One region of the Undibacterium sp. GW821-FHT11B02 genome, then DNA from elsewhere that is predicted to be linked to it. Evidence: predicted binding sites of a transcription regulator. Region 1 holds the regulator's gene; the other holds the start of a gene.
The links. The regulator NrdR, encoded in region 1, represses ribonucleotide reductase genes. The targets are predictions, from matches to a motif close to CACNANATNTNGTG.
Positions count from the first base shown of each region.

Region 2: AC1RVX_RS12285 (ribonucleoside-diphosphate reductase subunit alpha) is a predicted target of NrdR. The motif match lies at 1,431-1,444, and genes of this name have one in related genera.

Region 1 covers NZ_JBXASD010000017.1:7,547-10,968, forward strand. Annotated here, with positions in the region: gene AC1RVX_RS26765 (pilus assembly protein) at 1-76, shown strand, start outside; gene AC1RVX_RS26770 (type IV pilin protein) at 137-577, shown strand; gene AC1RVX_RS26775 (energy transducer TonB) at 631-1,326, shown strand; gene nrdR (transcriptional regulator NrdR) at 1,568-2,020, opposite strand; gene glyA (serine hydroxymethyltransferase) at 2,079-3,329, opposite strand.
Region 2 covers NZ_JBXASD010000005.1:242,977-246,398, forward strand. Annotated here, with positions in the region: gene AC1RVX_RS12280 (sigma-54-dependent transcriptional regulator) at 1-1,167, shown strand, start outside; gene AC1RVX_RS12285 (ribonucleoside-diphosphate reductase subunit alpha) at 1,663-3,422, shown strand, end outside.

The DNA of each region.
Region 1 (3,422 bases):
TAACAGTAAATCAGAGGTTGACGTAAATAAAAGTGTAGTGACAGGAGTAAGGTTTTCCTGGCGGCAAATTCGTTAAATCTTATACATTGTGACGAGCCCCTGGGTCTGCCAGGGGCATTTAAATTTGGAATAGATTATGCGCAAAACCTCAAGTGGTTTTACCCTGATAGAGTTGATGGTCGTGGTTGTCGTTATTGGGTTAATTGCTGCTGTCGCTATCCCTAGTTACCGGAACTATATCTTGACTGGTAATCGAAATACAGCCAAAGGCGATTTGATGGAATTGCAGCAGTGGATGGAGCGGAATTATTCGCTGACGAACAGCTATGCAGTGTTGCCAGATGGGACAACAGCCTTGAAGAACGCGCAGCTGCCGTTCAACACATCGCCGCGTTCATCGAAAACAAAGTACAACTTGTCTTTTACCGCTGATCCCACTGCAACGGCCTATACATTGCAAGCGGTGCCAGTAAATGATCAGGTCAACGATACTACCTGTTCTACCTTGACCCTTACCAGCGCCGGTGTGCGTGATGCAAGTGGTAGTGGCGGTGCTGCAGCTTGCTGGAATAAATAGAGGTCGCGAACGGATGTGTTCTTGCCTGGAGGGAGTCAACAAGAGGTAGGGAAATGTCGCAGCAATTCAATTCCGTGCTTCAACTTATTACAAAAAAAGACTTTTCTCGCTCCATCTTTGCATTAACTTTTTCATTGGTGATGCACGGCTTACTGGTGGTGTTCATCACATGTAAAAGCGCGCAGGATGGCAGTGTAGATAGTATCGTTGCAACGGCTGATACTTCCAAAATCCTGCAAGTTCACTTCGTCGTATCTGACACAACACAGCCTGACGCCAGCCAGGCTGTTTTCAACCCGCAAGCTGGGAACAATTCACAACACAACAATAAAGCAGATAAACCCAGGGCGGCCCAAGTCCAGCGCAAGAGCTTCCCGGCTTTGCTGCAGACCGTCAATTTGCTGACTTATTATCACCATGTTGAAGAATTGACTACACTTCCTGTCGTGCAGGATAACGTAGAGCCAAGTGCGGGCCTTACATTGAGCATGGATGAAGTTCCAGAGAACCCCCTGCAATTGCGTTTGCTGGTCAATGAAAACGGCGACGTTGATGATATCGAAATTGAAGAGAGCAAGCTTTCAGCAGAAGCCACACGAATGGTGAAAGAACAATTCTTGAAAATGAAATTTACACCTGGCATGATTGATGAATTTGCCGTGAAGAGCCAATTTGTGATCGAGGTATCACTGAGCGCTGCAGTGCGCCCATCTGAATTTATTGAAGTGTCAAGGAAAGTGCTTCGGTAGTTAAGCGGCACGACATTCCATTTTTATAGGACTTGCGCAACACCGTCCCAGCTGCGTTGCAGCTCCCGCATTTGGCAAAGACCTTGTACTAAAGTACTGTCTTCCTCGCTAAGGTGTAGTCGGGGTTTCAGGCAACATGTTGCCCGCCGGCGCTGCTGGGACAACTTTGCGTAAGCTCTATTTTATTAAGTAAAAGTAGAATTCATTCTCATGGCGAAATGAGTCCGGTTTGTTTTGCAGCTTAATTCTTCCTGACTTCCTGTATCGCTTCGGCAAATTCAGATACGTCTTCAAAGCTTTTGTAGACGGAGGCAAAGCGGATGTAAGCAATTTTGTCGAGGCGTTTTAATTCACGCATAACCAGTTCACCAACATGGCCAGACATGACTTCACGTTCGCCGCTGGAGAGCAATTTTTCTTCTATGCGCTGGATGGCGGTTTCAACGGCTTCGGCAGAGACTGGGCGCTTGCGCAAGGCCAGCATCAGGCTGGCGCGCAGTTTGGCGGTTTCATATTCTGTACGGCTGCCGTTTTTCTTGACGATGACAGGCATCACCAGTTCAACCCGTTCATAGGTTGTAAATCGTTTATCGCAATCGGCGCAGCGACGGCGGCGGCGGATCACATTGCCTTCTTCTGAAACACGGGTATCGATAACCTGGGTATCGTCATGGTGGCAGAAAGGGCATTTCATAGAGTTCGCCTAAAATTTAAAAAACGCCACTCAATGAGTGGCGTTTTATTTTGCTGAATTATGCTTCGTAGACCGGGAAAGCATCTGTCAGCGCTTTGACACCTGCCTTCGCCCGCTCAATAGTGGCGGCATCATGCGGGTTTTCAAGCACATCTGCAATCAGATTACCGACTTTTACTGCTTCGGCTTCTTTGAAACCGCGTGTCGTCATGGCCGGGCTGCCCAGACGTATACCGGAAGTGATCATCGGTTTTTGCGGATCATTCGGGATACCATTTTTGTTGCAGGTGATATGGGCAGAACCAAGAATGGCTTCCGCTTCCTTGCCTGTCAAACCTTTAGGGCGCAGATCAACCAGCATGACGTGCGATTCAGTACGACCAGAAACAATACGCAGACCACGTTCAGTCAGGGTAGTTGCCAGCGCAGCTGCATTTTTAACGACTTGCTCCTGGTAAGCCTTGAATTCTGGAGACAGGGCTTCTTTGAACGCCACTGCTTTACCAGCGATGACGTGCATCAGCGGGCCACCCTGGATGCCAGGGAAGATTGCAGAGTTGATTTTCTTGGCAATCGCTTCGTCATTGCTGAGGATAATGCCGCCACGTGGGCCGCGCAGGCTCTTGTGGGTAGTGGATGTCACCACGTCGGCAAACGGCACTGGATTAGGGTAGACGCCCGCTGCAACCAGACCAGCATAGTGAGCCATGTCAACCATGAAGTAGGCACCGACTTCTTTGGCGATTTTTGAGAAACGTTCAAAGTCGATACGCAACGCAAATGCAGAAGCACCGGCGATGATCAGTTTTGGTTTGGTTTCACGTGCCAGCTTTTCCATGGCATCGTAATCGATGTCTTCTGCTGCGTTCAGGCCGTAAGAAACGACGTTGAACCATTTACCGGACATATTCAAAGGCATGCCATGGGTCAGGTGACCACCTTCAGCCAGACTCATACCCATGATGGTATCACCTGGATTCAACAAGGCAAAAAATACGCCCTGGTTTGCCTGGGAGCCGGAATTGGGTTGCACGTTGGCAAAATTGGCATTGAACAATTGTTTCAGGCGATCAATCGCCAGTTGTTCAACCACATCCACGTGCTCGCAACCACCGTAGTAGCGCTTGCCTGGATAGCCTTCGGCATATTTGTTCGTCAATTGGGAGCCCTGGGCTTCCATGACGGCTGGTGAGCAATAGTTTTCAGATGCGATCAACTCGATATGTTCTTGTTGACGGACGTTTTCCTTTTGTATCGTAGCAAACAGTTCTGGATCTACGTTGGCGAGAGTTTGATTTTTTGCAAACATGGCGGTTCCTGATTATTCCTGTTAATTAATAAGTAATCAATAAGCAATTGATTAATGTCAATGAGGTGTCTGAAACGGATAGGGGGCAGCCTC
Region 2 (3,422 bases), on a different contig from region 1:
GACAATGCGGTCGTTGCACTTAAGGCGGGCGCTTTTGACTATGTGTCGAAACCGGTGGCATTGGATCAGTTGCGCAAACTGGTCAGATCCGCTCTGCAAACCAATGAAGTGCAGAAAGAACAGCAGGCGGTACCTGCACAAGTCGCTGCCAGTTTCAACTCTTTCCTGATCGGCCAGTCACAAGGCATGCAGGAAGTCCGTTTGCAGATCGGCCGTCTGGCGCGCAGCATGGCTCCGGTCATTATTACCGGCGAATCCGGTAGCGGCAAAGAACTGGCAGCCAGAGAAATCCATACCATCAGCGCACGCTCAGCCAAGCCCTTTGTTGCTGTGAACTGTGGCGCGATACCTGAAAATTTGATGGAAGCTGAATTTTTCGGTTACCGCAAAGGCGCTTTCACTGGTGCTGCTGATGACCGTGATGGTTTCTTCCAGGCTGCCAACGGTGGCACCCTGATGTTGGATGAAGTGGCAGACCTGCCTTTACCCATGCAAGTCAAGTTGTTACGTGCCATACAGGAAAGGCGGGTGCGCAAAGTTGGCGCCACTGTGGAAGAGGCGGTGGATGTGCGTATCATCAGCGCTACCCATCAGAATCTGGCGATATGCGTGGAAGAAGGGCGCTTTCGTCAGGATTTGTACTACCGCCTGAATGTCATTGAGCTGCATTTGCCGCCTTTACGTGAGCGTCTGGAAGACATCGTTGAACTGTCTTCCAGTATTTTGAAGAAACTCACAGGCAATGATATCAATATGTCTTCTCCGGCGATTGATGCTTTGATCAGCTATGATTTCCCCGGCAATGTGCGTGAGTTGGAAAACATATTAGAGCGCGCTATCGCCTTTGCCAATGATGGCTGCATTGAGGTGGCTGACCTGGCGTTGCGAGGGACCAGAAAACTGGTTGAACCACTCTTGCTGCCTGTCGCTGATACCGACGCAGTGTTTCGTAGCCGCCCCATCATGGACCACGGTTTTCCGGGCGATGTATTTACTGCCCCAGATTTACCCTGCTCGCTTCCAGAATATCTGGAAAATGTAGAACGCGAAATGATCAAGCGTGCCTTGAGCCAAACTAAAAACAATCGTACCCAGGCTGCTGAATTGCTGGGTGTCAGTTTTCGGCAACTACGTTACCAGATTCAGAAATTGAAAATCCAGGAATAACAAATCCTGGCATTACCTGGTACGTATCCCGTCCCAGCTCATCATTCTTTGTGCCGATGCGCCTGTTCCCTGTTAACCATGTCGTTCGTATGGTCATCGCACGTTAGTACCCACTTGCGTATCAGCCGCCAATTTTGCGGGCTTTTCGCCTGTGTCAATCACTTATCCCGCATTTGCGCAAAAAAATAATTCAATTATTTACATGTAAAGCGGTTGCATATGCTTCGATGCGGCACTAGAATTAGGGCAAATAAAATTTAGCGCACTATATGTAGTGGTTTTCGTGATTTTGTTTGTTTTCTTGCCCTGATTCAATTTCCCTTCTTGATTTGCAATTGATTTAGCTATTGATGTGAACAAAATAGCCGGATAAGACGAGTCGACTATCTGACTATGAGCTGTAATGCGCACTACCTGTTTTAACCCATAAACCGTTAGCGACCCTGTCAATCAGCGTCACTGATGGAAAAAAATAACACTGCATCCGGAGGATCAATGCACTCTTCTACTGAAATATCCACTTTGTCCAAGCCAGACCTGGGATCGGTTTTGAATGTAACGGCAGTACCTGCTGTTACCAGCCTGAACAGTTACAGCGAATATCGCATCATCCGCCGTAACGGTTCCGTGGTCGGCTTCGAGCCGTCCAAAATCGCGATTGCCATGACCAAGGCTTTTCTGGCGGTCAACGGTGGACACGGTGCTGAATCCGCCCGTATCCGTGAACTGGTAGAGCAGATGACAGGCAGCGTAGTCGCTGCGCTGATGCGCAGGCAGCCAGCTGGCGGTACCTTTCATATAGAAGATGTGCAAGACCAGGTTGAGCTGGCGTTGATGCGTTCCGGTGAACATGATGTTGCCCGTTCTTATGTGTTGTACCGTGCCAAACGCATGGAAGAACGTCGTCGCGTGCATGATGTTCCTGGTCAGGCTGAATCTGCTGCACCACAATTGAACGTCATCGTTGATGGTCTGCCTCGCCCATTGGATGTGGCTGAAGTGCGCAAGATGATTGCCGCTGCCTGCCTGGGTCTGGACAAGCTGGCCGATCCGGATGCGATCCTGGCCGAGACACTGAAGAACCTGTACGACGGCGTACCGGTGGAAGAATTGTATAAATCAGCTATCCTGGCTGCCCGTGCCCTGATGGAAAAAGAGCCTGCCTATAGTCAGGTGACTGCACGTTTGTTGTTGCATACAGTCCGTAAAGAAGTGTTCGGCAAGGAAGTGGCGCAACAGGATGCCGCAGAAGAATACGTAGAGTACTTCCCGAAATTCATCAAGAAAGGCATAGAAGCCGATCTGCTGGATGCCAAACTCGCTCAGTTTGATTTGAAAAAACTGGCCAATGCCCTGGTCGCTGACCGTGATTTGCAATTTGGTTATATCGGTCTGCAAACTTTGTATGACCGCTACTTCCTGCACATTCGTGGTACCCGCGTTGAAATGCCACAGGCTTTCTATATGCGTGTGGCCATGGGCTTGTCCTTAAATGAAATTGATCGCGAAGCCCGTGCGATAGAATTTTACAATCTGTTGTCCAGCTTCGATTTCATGAGCTCGACACCGACCCTGTTCAATTCTGGTACCCAGCGTTCCCAACTGTCGTCTTGCTATCTGACGACCGTGGCTGATGATCTGGACGGCATCTACGAAGCTATTAAAGAAAACGCACTGTTGGCAAAATATGCGGGTGGTCTGGGTAATGACTGGACACCAGTACGTTCATTGGGGGCACACATCAAAGGCACCAATGGTAAATCCCAGGGCGTGGTTCCTTTCCTGAAAGTGGTTAACGACACGGCTGTGGCGGTGAACCAGGGCGGTAAACGCAAAGGTGCAGTCTGCGCCTACCTGGAAACCTGGCACATGGATATCGAGGAATTTCTCGACCTGCGCAAGAACACCGGCGATGACCGCCGTCGCACGCATGACATGAATACCTCAAACTGGATTCCTGATCTGTTCATGAAGCGCGTCATGGAAAAAGGTGACTGGACACTGTTCTCACCTTCCGACGTACCTGATCTGCACGATAAATACGGCAAAGCTTTTGAGCAAGCTTATGTTGCGTATGAAGCGAAGGCGGCCAGCGGTGAACTGAGTCTGTCGAAAAAAATCCCGGCGCTGGACCTGTGGCGCAAGATGCTGTCCATGCTGTTTGAAACTGGCCATCCATGGATTACGTTCAAAGACCCATGCAATATCCGTTCACCACAGCAGCACGTTGGCGTCGTTCACAGCTCCAACTTGTG